One region of the Salimicrobium jeotgali genome, then DNA from elsewhere that is predicted to be linked to it. Evidence: riboswitches for the same ligand, from Rfam matches in the RefSeq annotation. Region 1 holds a riboswitch; each other region holds the start of a gene.

The links. A riboswitch is a leader RNA that binds a small molecule or an ion and turns the genes downstream of it on or off. The one in region 1 is predicted to bind cobalamin.
Region 2: linked by a shared signal. The riboswitch ahead of AAV35_RS06065 (DUF4430 domain-containing protein) and the one ahead of AAV35_RS12070 (ribonucleoside-diphosphate reductase subunit alpha) in region 1 are both predicted to bind cobalamin.
Region 3: linked by a shared signal. The riboswitch ahead of mmgD (citrate synthase) and the one ahead of AAV35_RS12070 (ribonucleoside-diphosphate reductase subunit alpha) in region 1 are both predicted to bind cobalamin.

Annotation. Positions count from the first base shown of each region.
Region 1 is NZ_CP011361.2:2,397,637-2,402,447, reverse strand. Features, by position in the region: gene AAV35_RS12070 (ribonucleoside-diphosphate reductase subunit alpha) at 711-2,897, opposite strand; cobalamin riboswitch at 3,030-3,206, opposite strand; gene AAV35_RS12065 (class I SAM-dependent methyltransferase) at 3,287-3,976, shown strand; gene AAV35_RS12060 (DMT family transporter) at 3,921-4,811, opposite strand, start outside.
Region 2 is NZ_CP011361.2:1,212,933-1,217,743, forward strand. Features, by position in the region: gene AAV35_RS06060 (ATP-binding protein) at 1-1,661, shown strand, start outside; cobalamin riboswitch at 1,686-1,854, shown strand; gene AAV35_RS06065 (DUF4430 domain-containing protein) at 1,995-2,399, shown strand; gene AAV35_RS06070 (ECF transporter S component) at 2,406-2,918, shown strand; gene AAV35_RS06075 (ferredoxin) at 2,972-3,220, opposite strand; gene AAV35_RS06080 (YpbB family protein) at 3,346-4,344, shown strand; gene AAV35_RS06085 (RecQ family ATP-dependent DNA helicase) at 4,344-4,811, shown strand, end outside.
Region 3 is NZ_CP011361.2:764,824-769,634, reverse strand. Features, by position in the region: gene AAV35_RS03810 (DUF2207 domain-containing protein) at 1-550, opposite strand, end outside; cobalamin riboswitch at 1,007-1,207, shown strand; gene mmgD (citrate synthase) at 1,631-2,746, shown strand; gene AAV35_RS03800 (bifunctional 2-methylcitrate dehydratase/aconitate hydratase) at 2,815-4,257, shown strand; gene prpB (methylisocitrate lyase) at 4,280-4,811, shown strand, end outside.

The sequences.
Region 1 (4,811 bases):
ATAAGGCTAAGCGGAAGGCTAAGGGAATGGGGGGATCCCCCTGAGCCTCCCGCTTAGCCTGGAACCCCTGAACGGGTGGTTCCGCTTTTGTTTTATCCAGCTGCGCCATTCAGAAGCCCATAAGATAAGTGGTCTCTCCTCGTTCGGAACAGTTCATCCGAACCCCGGAGCGCCCGCTTATCTTAGAGCTTCTAAGCGAATGGCTCCGCTTTTATTTGGCCAGCTGCACCACCCAGGAGTCCGCTGTCTAAGCAGTAGCTTCTTTTTCAGGAAAAGTCCCCTGAAAAACGAATCTCCCGCTTAGCCCGGAACCCCTGAACGGGTGGCTCCGCTTTTGTTTTTCCAGCTTCAACTTCCAGAAGCTCCCGCCATAAGCCGTAATCTTATTTTCGGGGAAGGCCACACCCGAAAAGTAAGCTTCCGACTTATGTCAGCGCTTCTACCCGGAAGTTTCCGCTTTTGTTTTATCCAGCTGCGCCATTCAAAAGCCCATAAGATAAGTGGCCCCTCCTCGTTCGGAACAGTTCATCCGAACCCCGGAGTGCCCGCTTATCTTAGAGCTTCTAAGCGAATGGCTCCGCTTTTGTTTGGCCAGCTGCACCACCCAGGAGTCCGCTGTCTAAGCAGTAGCTTCTTTTTCAGGAAAAGCCTCCTGAAAAACGAATCTCCCACTTAGCCCGGAACTCCTGAACGGGTGGTTCCGCTTTTGTTTATGAAGAGCAGCTTTCGCATTCGTCATAGGTGCTGCCGGAGGTGGAGCGTGTGTAATACGTCGTTTTCAATCCCTGAGCCCAGGCGTCGAGGTGAAGATTCAGCAATTCTTTGGCTTGGATGTCATTTTGTACGTACAGGTTAAATGATATGGACTGATCGATATACTTCTGTCTCCGGGCATTCTGAGCAATGCTCGTATGCTGGTCGATGTCATGGGCTGATTTATAGTACCAGTAGTTTTCCGGGTTCAGATCCGGTGCCGTCACAGGAATCTTGAAATCTTTTTTCTCCTCCGAATAGAATTTTTTGAAAATCGGATCGATACTGGCAGAGCTTCCTGCAATAAGAGAAGTGCTCGAGTTCGGAGCGACCGCCATAAGATAGCCGTTTCTCAGTCCGTTCCTGTTCACCTTGGAAGCGAGTGTTTTCCACTCGTCTGATGCCAGTCCGCGTTTTTCGAAAAAGGAACCTGTTTCCCAGTCGGAACCTTCGAACAGAGGATAACTTCCTTTTTCCCCGGCGAGCTCAGCACTCGCCCCGATAGTCAGATAGGCGATTTTTTCGTAAAGGTCATCGGCGTACTGGACGGCTTCCCCCGACTCCCAGGCGATTTTATTCTGTGCCAATAGATGAGCCCATCCGAACGTACCAAGGCCGATGCCGCGGTAGCGCTTGTTTGTCCGTTCCGCTTCGAGCACGGGGATGTGATTCTCTTCGATAACGTTATCGAGCATCCGCACCTGGATCGGAACGAGTCTTTCAAGAGCATTCGCCGGTACGGCTTTGCCGAGGTTGATGCTCGAAAGGTTGCAGACGACAAAGTCTCCAGGGTTGTGCACGGTAATGATTTGTCCGTTTTCCGTGTACTGGGCAGTCTGAGTCGTGGCACTCTGGTTCTGGGTTATTTCCGTACACAGGTTACTGCAGTAAATCATGCCTGCGTGGTTATTCGGGTTCTTCCTGTTCACTTCATCCCGGTAAAACATATACGGCGTGCCGGTTTCGAGCTGTCCGATCATGACGCGCTTCATAATGTCAATGGCCGGCACCTTCTCTTTGGACAATTCCGGCTCACGCACGCAGGCTTCGTACCGGTCGCGGAACGTCCCTTCCCCTTTTTGTTCATCGAAAGAGTCTTCCAGAGAGAAGCCCATCTTCGTTCTCACTTCGTGAGGGTCGAACAAATACCAGTCCTGTCTGTCCCGGACGGCTTCCATGAAAAGATCAGGCACGGAAATTCCGGTGAACAGATCGTGGGTTCTCTGACGTTCGTCTCCATTATTCAGGCGACTGTCGAGAAAAGAGAAGATATCTTTATGCCAGACGTCCAGGTAGACGGCGACGGCTCCTTGCCTCTGTCCGAGCTGGTCGACACTAACCGCCGTATTATTCAGTTGCTTCATCCACGGGAGGATACCGGAGGAGACGCCTTTGAAGCCTCGTATATCACTGCCCCGCGAACGTATTTTGCCAAGATAGACACCTATACCGCCGCCATGCTTGCTCAAATTCGCAATGGATGTATTGCTGTCATAGATCGACTGCAGACTGTCGTCCACCGTTTCGATAAAGCAGGAACTGAGCTGGCCGTGGGATTTCCCGGCGTTCGCCAGAGTCGGTGTGGCCACAGTCATGTAAAGGTTGCTGAGCGCCCAGTAGGCCTCTTTGATGTAATGAAGGCGTGAGGAAGAGCTCTCCCCGGCCATAAGATTCATTGCAATGATCAACCATCTTTCCTGAGGCAGTTCCATCGTTTTTCCATCTTTCATTTTTGCGAGATAGCGGTCATCCAGTGTCTTCAGACCGATGTAAGTAAACTGGAGGTCTTTGTTCCGGTCGAGCAGAGATTCAAGCTCCTCCACTTCTTTTTTGGTATAATGGGTGAGCAGGGACGGGTCGTAAATCCCTTCCTGGACGAGAGCTTCCATCAGCCCGTAAAGGTCGGTATACGGACTCTCCGTCCGCCGGTTTTTCTTCGCTTCGGTGTACATCGTCTCCAGATGTGCCCGGGCGGCGACATAGGTCCATTCCGGTTCGGTTTCGTCCATCTCCGCGAGTGTTTCCAGAACGACGGAAGTGCCGTCTGTGATTTTCGGGTAGACTTTTGAAAAATCGAGATGAGGGAACGTGCTCTGAAGCTGTTCGAGCCAATATTTCCAGTCCGCTGTTACGGTTGCTGACATAAGTAAGTCCTCCTTCAAGTACCTTTATAAAAAATAAAAAAATCCGCCCCCTGGACAGGAGCGGATGAAACCATGATACGGGTATATGTACGCATCATCGTTTCATCTTCTCCAACCCCGAAAAAGGTGAAACTTTCCGATGAAAAACAGACAGGTTTCCTGGCTCGTACCCGATCTTACTCCAGCCCTTCCCGTAGTAATCTACAGTGGAGATGCTGTTTCGCGGATACTTACAGTTGCGGGGGCAGCTCCGGTTTCTTACCGGATTCCCTATTAAGCTCTGTGAGCATCTGTTTTTCGATCTATATATTGTGTTTTTTAAAATATAATTACTATATATTGATTCTATCATACATAAGATTAAATGAAATAACAAGGAGGAAAAAATAATGATCGATAAAAGATGGCATGAGAAAGCGGAAGAGAAGTGGGATAATTTTTCTGGAAACTGGGGTCAGAGAAGTGAAAAAATGTGGAAAGAAGGAAGCAGAAAAACGGTTCTTCCATTTATGCAGTCCTTCGTATCTGAAGGATCTACGGTTCTTGATATTGGATGTGGCGATGGAGAGGGGAGCGAGATGCTGAGACGCTCGGGGTATGAGGTGACCGGTATCGATATTTCGTCGAAAATGATTGAAATGGCAAAAGAGCGCTGGAGCGGTATCCACTTCCAGCAGGCCGATCTTGCCGAACTCCCTTTTGAAGATGCGACCTTCGACAGCGTGATGGCCATCAACTGTCTGGAATGGGTGGCATCACCCCTGCACGGCTTGAATGAAATCCACCGTGTCGTAAAGCCTGGAGGGATAATGGTCGCAGGTATTCTTGGTCCTGCTGCCGGTCCGAGAAGTAACAGTTATCCGAGACTTGAAGGGGAAGACATCGTATGCAATACGATGATGCCATGGGAATTCGAACGTCTGGCCGGCACTCACGGGTGGACGGTTGAGGGGATGTCTTCCGTACCTAAAGAAGGAGCTCCGGAGAATCTCTCCACGCCGATGCTGGAACAGGCGGTGTCCTTCATGACGCTTTTCGCTTTGCGAAAGGCGAACGGGGACGTCTCTGAACAAGGATGACCGCTGTTACTACAAGAATGAAACCGGCCAGCTGCCACGAAGTCAGAATTTCGCGGAACACGAAAAAACTTAGGAGCGTGGCCGCCACCGGTTCGATGGTGGCTATAATCGAAGCCCGGCTCGACTCGATTTTCTCAAGCCCTTTCGTGTACAGCAGGAAGGCAAGAGTGGTGGAAAAGAGACCTATGCCGCCGATATTCAGCCAGACAGCGGGAAGAGTGAAAGTGCTTTTTATATCACCAAGTCCGGCGAATGGGAGAATGGCTATACTTGCGAATACGAATGTATACACCGTCACCGTTACCGAGGAATACTTCCGCAGGGCATACGTTGCAAATATGCTGTACAACGCATAAAAGAATCCGGACCCGAGCCCTGCCAGTACTCCATACAGGGAAAGGCTGAAACCGGAAAACGGAATCAGTCCGACGACGAGTGAGCAGCCGATGAGCGTGATGGCGAGTGCGAGAATTTTGTTCCCGGTAAACAGTTCTCCGAACAGGAACCGGGAGAATATCGTAACGAAGGCGGGGGCGGTGTACAACAGGGTAACAGCGACAGCTATGGAAGTTTCCTCCATAGCTATAAATAGACAGAGATTGAAGAACACGATGCTGATGATACCGGTGCCGATAAAATAGTGACTGTCTTTCCAGTTAATCCGGAGGTCTTTCTTCCCGTTAAAATATGTATAAATGAGCAGCAGCAGAGCGGCACTGCTTACCCGGACGGCCACCACCTGGACAGGCGTGAAGCCGTAGTCGTACAGAAATGTGACGAACAGACCGATAATCCCCCACAGAGCAGCCCCGGCTGCGATGGAGATCATAGACAT
Region 2 (4,811 bases), 1.2 Mb from region 1:
ACTTTCATGTGAATAAAGCTGAAGAAGAAATGCTCCGTACCGCTACGGTAGTGTCGACGCTTATAGACAGTGAACAACGGCAGGATATTATCCTAAGTACTACAGACACCGTGAAATCAGCTTCGAGCCACGTTCTTGTCGTTCGTGGAAACGGGCAGTCCTGGAAAGCGGAAAGTGATAGCGGTGACTTCAAAGAACTTCAGAAACAGTGGTTTGAACAGGATGAAGAGCTGGCACGGGTAATATCCGGGGGAACGGAAGTGAAAAAAGTGGCTTCGGCTGACGGAAGGAAGTTTTTGGCCGTCGGTTCCCCCCTCTCGGGAGACAGCGGAGCTGTATTCGTCTACAAACCCCTGGATTCTGTGGAAGAAACGACCCAGCAGACGACTAAAACTGTCTTTCTCGGTGCCGGTATAGCTATAGTATTGACTACGATTTTCGCTTTTTTCTTATCGACGCGTATTACAGCACCTCTTATGAAAATGCGTAAAGGGGCGTTTGAGCTGTCGGAAGGCGAGTTCCATACCAAGATACCCATTATTACTCACGACGAAATAGGAGAACTGGCCATTGCATTCAACCGGATGGGCCGTCAGCTTAAGCAGAATATCGATGCGCTGAATCAGGAGAAAGAACAGCTATCGGGCGTTTTGAAATCCATGGCCGACGGAGTGATCACCTTAAACCACAAAAGGAAAATACTGGTAACTAACCCTCCTGCGAAACAGCTGTTACAGTCGTGGAGATATGAGGAGGGGCTGGAAGAGGAAGAACTGCCTTCGCCCCTGCATGAACTGTTCGAATCTGTCATCACCGAAGAGAGGGAAGCCATGACGGAAGTCACTGTCCAGGGGAGGAACTGGGTGATTATCATGACCCCTCTTTATAGCAACACTACCATTAGAGGAGTAGTGGCTGTACTCAGGGATATGACGGAAGAACGAAGGCTCGATAAACTGCGCAAGGATTTCCTTGCAAACGTTTCTCATGAACTCCGCACTCCTATTTCCATGATGCGTGGATACAGCGAAGCGATCGTCGATGAAGTAGCAACTACGAAAGAAGAGAAAAATGAGCTGGCTCAGATTATTCTGGAAGAATCCGAGCGGATGGGTCGTCTTGTAAACGAACTGCTTGACCTTGCCAGAATGGAATCCGGGAACATTCAGTTGCATAAAGAGCCAGTGGACGTGAATCTTTTTCTTGATCGTATAGTGAATAAATTCCAGGGAGTGGCAGAGGAAACCGGTGTAAAACTCCTTCATGAAAGATCCGGCCTTCCGGCAGGTACAGTGTCCATAGATTCTGACCGTATAGAGCAGGTGGTAACGAACCTTCTGGATAACGCTATCCGTCATACAGCGGAAAACGGTTCTGTACATGTTCACCTTCACGGAGGGGAGGACCACTTTGAAATAAAAGTGGAAGATACAGGCGCAGGTATTCCGGAGGAGGATCTTCCGTTCATCTTTGAACGCTTCTATAAAGGAGATAAGTCCAGGAAACGGTCTCCTTCCGAAGAGAAGCAGGGAACGGGACTGGGTCTTGCTATTGCGAAGAATATCGTAGAGGCCCATAAAGGGAAAATCTCCGTCCAGAGTAAAGAAGGGGAAGGAACTACGTTCTATATATATCTGCCCGTAGAGAACTTGCCAAAATAGAACGATTCATGTAATGTTATAATTAATTGAATAATTTTCACAGGTTTTAGGGAATCCGGTGCGAATCCGGAGCTGTCCTCGCAACTGTAAATGTAACGAAACGATAAAATCCACTGTGGTGAAAGTTCGCCACGGGAAGGTATCTGAGTAGGATGACATAAGCCAGTAAACCTGTCTGTGAAGGATTCATTGCTTCGAGGATTGAGCGTTTGAGATGACCTGGACTATCAATGTATGTCGATATCTCAAGCCCGTCCTTTATGGACGGGGCTTTTTTATGGCAGGTTGTTCCGATGCTTTTTCTTCTAAAACTTGAAGAAAGGGTGAAGTCGCATGGAAAAATTGAGGAATTATGCAGGAGTAGTAGCTTTGACACTCGTATTGCTTACAGGATGTCAGGCGGAAAGTGAAACATCGGAAAGTCAAGAGGGGGGAAGCCAGTCTTCCCAGGAAATTGAAGCTACCGTGGAGCTGACGAAAAACCAGGGTGAAGAACAGGTGAAAGAAAAAGATATAACAGTTGAAGAAGGTACGGTACTGATGGATGCTATGGAAGAAAATTTTGAGGTGGAAGAAAAAGACGGATTAATTAATGGCATTGAAGGCATATCCGCTGAAGAAGGAGAGAAAAAGGCCTGGGTCTATGACGTGAACGGCGAAGAAGCAAAAGTAGGCGCTGCTGAGTATGAAATCGAGGACGGGGACGAAATACATTTTGATTTCCAGTCCTGGGAATGATCATAAATGCAGTGGAATACGTATAAATTAACTTTGATAACCATGCTTGCAGCAGTGGCCGTGGTGGGAAGGATAGCTTTTGCCGCTATTCCGAATGCCCAGCCGGTAACAGCTATAATTATTCTGACCGGCTTTTGGCTCGGACCGCTGGCGGCAGTGATCACTGCTTTTCTGACCACTTTTTTGACGAATATGGTGCTTGGTATGGGGATATGGACAGTGTGGCAGGTGACAGCCTGGGGACTTATAGGTATAGGAGCCGGGCTGCTCGGTAAATTCTTACCGAGACTACCTGTATTAGGATTAAGCGTTTACGGCTTATTGTCAGGGCTGTTTTTTGGAGTGGTGATGGCATTTACAATGCGGGCGATCTCCCAGACATTCTGGGGATACTACCTTGCCGGAATTCCTTTTGACCTGATGCATGCTGCGTCGAATTTCGTGTTTATTCTGGTTTTCTATTCTGTATTCGAAAAGTTATTCATCAAATATGAGCGGCGTGCACAGCTCGCCAGCTGAAAATAATAAATGGTATAATAAAAGAAGGTGCCGGGAGCACCTTCTTTTGTTTATCAGTCTTCCTCTGGTATACTTCCATTAAAATTGGAGTTTGCAAGTTTGATGGACCCGGTCGGGCACCCCTCGTAAGCATCTTCGGCGTCAAGTTCCAATTCCTCCGCGATAGGTGTGTTTCCCTGATTATCGTCCGGCAGGAAATAGGCAAGCCCTTCATCGTCATAGTTGTATAGTTCCGGGGCAGCCATTCCGCACGCACCGCAGGCGATACATGTATCTTTATCCACGATCGAATAAAGCTTCATAAGTAATACCTTCTTTCTATAGTATCTCTCCTTCAAGTCTACGTTCTATCTGTATCGAATTCAACTATATCATTCGAAAGGAATTCCTTATGTTTACATATATACTGTTAGATTGTCTTAGTAAGATGAATGCTGAACGCACCGTCTCGGGCGTCTACCATCTGTTGCGGGGGAAGAAGTCTTCCCAGACATTTCAGGACGCAAAAGTATATGGTATAGAAGGATATTACGGAGTCTATCCCGGTCTGCAAAGAGAGACGCTGGATTATGCACTCCACGAGTTGTACAAAGAAGGCAAAACAGTCTGGCATGACCATGGGAGGATGAGCGTCACTGCTTACGGTGAAGGATCTATCGAAGAAACACGTATACCTCTTTACTTTTCGGGGCTGGAGTATTCCGAAGCGGTCGAAGAGTTCAGGAACAGGCTGCTGCTATGGATTCAGATTATCAGTAATGCTGTGTACAGACACACCGGGTACTTGCCCATTGTAGATAAAGGCCCGGTACAGAACTGGGCAAGAAAATTTTACAGTGAACGAAAAGCGGTGCTGGACGAGGATGCGCCTATTCTATACAAGGAATTGCGTACGCTGCTCACCCCATTTTCCGATATGGAGAAAGAGATGTTCGTAAGACGACTTACAGGCGGGGACAGAACCGGCTGGACATATAGCCAGCTAGCGGAGGAAAATGGCGAACCTGTATGGGACATCCCTCTCTACTTAACGAATATGTATTATTACATGTTTTCTGAAGTTTCTTCGGATTCTTCCTGCTACCTGTATAAATTGACAGAAGATCTCATGAAAAAAGAGGCGTTCACTTCCTCCTCGGGAAAATCCATTGAGTTGTACAACAAATTCGGATCGATCGAAAAAGTCGCGAAAATAAGGCAATTGCAACCGAGTACAATCGAGGACCACCTCGTTGAAGCCGTGCTTGTTGATCCGGCCCGTAACACCGACGCTTTTATAAGCCGGGAAGGAGCCCGGGATATTGCGGCCGCAGTCCGAAAGACGAATACAAAACGTCTGAAGGTAATCCGGGAGCAACTGAACGGGGACTATTCATATTTCCAGATAAGAATAGTACTTGCTAAGCTCCAGAAAGGACAGGGATAATGGAACCGATCAACGTTAAAAAAGTGCTGGAAGACCAATTTAAATTCAGTGAGTTTCGACCGGGCCAGGAAAATGTTATAGAGAATGCACTGCACGGTATGGACACCCTGGCCATTTTACCAACCGGCAGTGGAAAATCTTTGTGCTATCAGCTACCATCCCTTATCCTTCCGGGACTGACGATCGTCGTTTCCCCGCTGATATCGCTCATGATCGATCAGGTTAAACAGGTGAAGGCGAAAGGGATGAAGCGGGTGGCTGCCCTGCACAGTTTCCTTTCCCCCCAACAGAAGAGAAAGATAAGCGGTAATTTACGGAAACTGGATCTTCTTTACATTTCTCCGGAGATGCTGCAGATGCCGAAAATGAAATCACTTCTGAAGCGTGAGACCATTTCCCTGTTCGTGGTGGATGAAGCTCACTGCATCTCTCAATGGGGACATGAATTCCGGACGGATTACTTGAAA
Region 3 (4,811 bases), 1.1 Mb from region 1:
TCTTCCCTTCCGGCACTTTCCCCATATCGAAAACCACTGTGCCGTCGGAACCGCTGTCTACGGTATGATAAGCGGCATCATAACCATAAGCCGCTTTTGCTTCGGACGGCTCCGGTGGTACAACCGTAATCGTCATATTTTCATAATCCGATTCGTTACTGCTGTCAAAAAACGGCCAGTAGAACTGGGCAACATCCGAATATACTTCCACTCCTCCCTTTATAGAGTAGGTAAGCCTGACCGATACTGTTTCGTCTTCACCGGAACGATGAACTTTATACAATTCATCCTCCTGTTCCACTTCGAGTTCTTTCCCCTGTTCAAAAGCCTTCACATCTTCGATCACTGCATTGTCTTTAGGTATGAGCGTTCTTGATATTCCACTGAACTCTCCTTCGAATTGATACGTATGCCGCTCTTCCACGTGTACCGTTCCATCTTCCTGCAGTTCTGCCGTAATAGCAGTTTTCTCAATGTCGTATTCCACCGCGAACGCATGCATAGGAAAAATAAATATCAGTAAGCTCAGCATGAGTATGATTTTTTTCATGGTTTCCCCTCGCTCTCTTCCTACTTCCTACGGTTATGAGCACTGAAAGGTTTCAAGTGATCAAATAGAGTGATTCTCAAAAGTTCCCTATACCTCTAGATTTGAAATGTTTCATATTTTATTCTTTCTCTAACCTTTTTCATTCAAATGAAACCTTCCGCCTCGTTACTTGATAATTTCATTAGTGAAATAGCAGCCCCTACTTACGCTTACCATTACAACAATAGTCCTCAATGAACAGGTTCAATAATTCTAGGTGTTCCTGCTTCGGATTTAATTCACTATTAAAATAATCATCGATGAGAAAAATAATTCCCGATTTTTGTGAGCAGAAAAACTTCTCATTTATGATTACTATGCAGTACAGAGTCCTTGATTTAATTTTAAATCAAGGATATTCATTAGAAATAATTGTTAATTGAAAAAATATTTGCTATAGTATAGATGTTACAATTGAATACTAATTCTGAATCAGGTGCGAATAAGTCCTTGACTCTTATTCGCTTAAAAGGGAAATCGGTGTTAATCCGATGCTGTCCCGCAACTGTATTTGATAGTGAACTGGAGATACCACTGCTCTTAAGGATAATAAGAGTGGGAAGGATTCAGGGATCGATGATCATAAGCCAGGAGACCTGCCTGTTTCAGCGAACATCAGTACCTACGAGGATAGGAGGTGTTAAGTCCGAGCGGATAAGCAGGGATAGGTATGTCAAAGTATAATACCTGTATCCTATCAATAGGTAGCTCAACTTAACAACTTCTTTCAAGAAGTTGTTTTTTTATTGGTTTTATTTTTACTGGATCAGAGGTGTTCTGTTTGGTTAAATCTACTCAGCATTATTTAGATCTTTTTCGAACGTGTATTATGAACCGCTTATATTCATTGGAAGTCGCTACTTTAAGTGAAACCTATGAATGGTTAAAGTCGGAGATTCCTAAAGGGGATGAAGAGAATGAGGCCTATAAAAACCTTGAACAAGCCTATCGCCTTATTCGAAAAGATATTTTCGGATAAGAGTCGTTCTTTTCAAGAACACGAGCATTTTTGAAAACGTTTACTAAAAGGAGAGGCTTTCTATGACAAAATATTCAACGTACACGCCAGGTTTAGATGGTGTTGTTGCAACTGAAACTGAGCTTTCCTATTTGGATGTTGATGCGGAAGAAATCGTCATCCGCGGATATGAACTGATTGAACTTGCCAATAGTAAAGAGTACATTGACTTAGTTCAACTTTTGTTACGTGGATCACTTCCTGATGAACAGGAACGCAATTCTCTCGAAGAGGAAATGAAAAAGGAATATACTCTTCCTGACTCTTTCTTTTCCCTATTCAAAAAACTCCCGGAGGATACTCACCCGATGGATGCACTAAGAACAGGAATTTCGGCCTTAGCCGGATATGACAAGGATATAGACAAGCGTCAAGAGGATACTATCAATAATATTGCTGTGAAACTATTAGCTAAAATTTCAAACATCGTAGCCAACAGCTATCATATTCTTCATAAGGAATCTGCAATCGAACCGAAAAAGGAGTTATCTTACAGCGCTAACTTTCTGTATATGATTACAGGGAAAGAACCCACTACCCGGGAAGTAGCTTATTTTGATCAGTCACTAATGATGTACAGTGAACATGAGATGCCAAATTCAACCTTCACAGCACGGGTCATCGCTTCGACGAATGCCGATATTTACGGGGCACTCACAGGAGCTGTGGCTTCTTTGAAAGGAAACCTCCATGGTGGAGCAAATGAAGCAGTAATGCAAATGCTTGTAGAAGGAAAAACCTCAGAAGGATTTCGTCTTCTTCTTTATGATAAGTTAAATCGAAAAGAGAAAATCATGGGTTTCGGTCACAGGGTTTATATGAAAAAAATGGATCCAAGGGCTGCCTTAATGAAAGAATCCTTACGTGAGCTTTCGGTGGATAAAAACCGGGAGGACCTATTTGAAATGTGTGAAGTAGGAGAAAGCGTAATGAAAGAAGAAAAAGGCCTTTACCCGAACCTGGATTACTATGCAGCTCCTGTTTATTATTTGTTGGGTATTCCAATCGATTTATACACCCCCATATTCTTTGCAGCCCGCACCCTCGGGTTGTGTGCTCACGTAGCAGAGCAGTATAACACCAATAAATTATTCAGACCAAGGGTACTTTATACGGGACCACGGAATCTGCATCCATAAAAAATAAGGCCATCCCGGCTATTCGGAATATTGAAATCTTATCATTACAATGAAAGGCGGAGAATTCAATGAAGGAAATCACCAAAAATAGAACACCAGCCACAGATCAAGTGTTGGAGAAGATTGCTGAATATGCAGTGGAAGGGGAAATAGATAGTCAAGAAGCACTGGAGACTGCTCACTATGTATTAATAGATACTCTGGGCTGTGGATTTTTAGCCCTGCGCTATCCGGAGTGTACAAAACATCTAGGGCCGATTGTTCCAGGTACAATAGTTCCGAATGGGTCACGTGTGCCAGGCACCTCTTATGAACTGGACCCGGTCCATGCAGCTTTCAATATTGGATGTATGATCCGCTGGCTTGATTATAATGATACCTGGCTGGCCGCTGAGTGGGGACACCCCTCTGATAATATAGGAGGCATATTGGCAATATCCGATTACATCAGTCGAACACGATTATCAGAAGGGAACGACTCCCTTAACATGCATGTTATACTGGAAAATATAGTGAAAGCTCATGAAATTCAAGGTATCCTGGCGCTCGAAAACAGTTTGAATCGGGAAGGTCTCGATCATGTACTTTACGTCAAAGTTGCAACCACAGCTGTAGTGACTGCTATGCTGGGAGGCGACAAAAAAGATGTTATAAATGCAGTGTCTCAAGCATGGATCGATAACTCCAGTCTTCGTACATATCGACACGCACCCAATACGGGATCGAGAAAATCCTGGGCAGCCGGAGACGCGACCGCTCGTGGAGTTCGTTTAGCTCTGATGACAATGAATGGTGAAATGGGATATCAAACTGCCCTTTCCGCCCCTGGCTGGGGATTCCAGGACGTTCTGTTCAGTGGAAAAGAACTGACTTTGAGTCGATCTTTCAATTCATATGTCATGGAAAACATACTGTTCAAAATTTCCTTCCCCGCCGAATTTCATGCCCAGACGGCAGCTGAATCGGCTATTGCTCTGCATGAGCAAGTCAAAGATAGAATAGCGGACATTAAACAGGTAGTGATTACAACCCACGAATCCGCCATCCGCATCATTGATAAACAAGGTCCCCTCCACAACCCGGCAGACCGGGATCACTGCTTGCAATACATTACAGCTATCGGTTTGCTTTACGGGACCCTCACTGCAGACCACTACGAAGATAGCGTAGCTGAAAACCCTGCTATTGATCATTTGCGGGAGTTGATGGTTACCGTTGAAAACGAACAGTACAGTAAAGACTATCTCGACCCGGATAAACGTTCTATTGCCAATGCAATACAAGTGTTCTTCAAAGATGGCAGCTCTACAGATAATGTGGCGATTGAATACCCGATCGGCCACCGGCGCCGTCGCGATGAAGGACTGCCTTTGTTGCTGAATAAATTTCATGACAATCTCACCGTCTGCTTCTCAAAACGCCAAGTGAAACAAATTTACAATCTTTGCAGTGATTATGAAAGACTTAAGGAAACAAGCGTCAATAAGTTCATGGACCAATTCAGAATATAAACCACGCTAGGAGGAAATGACAATGTCATGGATCGTCGAACCTAAGTCTACTCAATCGGAACGAGCAGATTCGTTCCGCCGAATGATGCTTCAGGAAGAAATAATGAAGATTCCCGGAGCTCATGATGGAATGTCCGCCAAGATTGCAAAAGATATCGGATTCCAAGCACTATACTTATCAGGAGCAGCTTATACAGCCAGCCAGTCCCTCCCGGATCTCGGCCTCATTTATTCGAATGAAATGGCACAGAAATCACAAGAACTCATACGCGCTTCTGATTTGCCTCTGCTAGTCGATATTGACACTGGCTATGGTGGTGTCATTAATGTGGCCAGAGCCGCCAGAGAGATGGTAGAAGCAGGAGTAGCGGCAGTTCAGATAGAGGACCAGCTTCTACCGAAGAAATGCGGGCATCTGAATGGAAAAAAACTGATTGATACAGAGGAAATGATGCAAAAGATCCGCATAATCAGAGAAGTCGCCCCGACGCTCATAATAGTCGCGCGCACCGATGCTAAATCAGTAGAAGGGTTGGATAAAGCCGCGGAGCGTG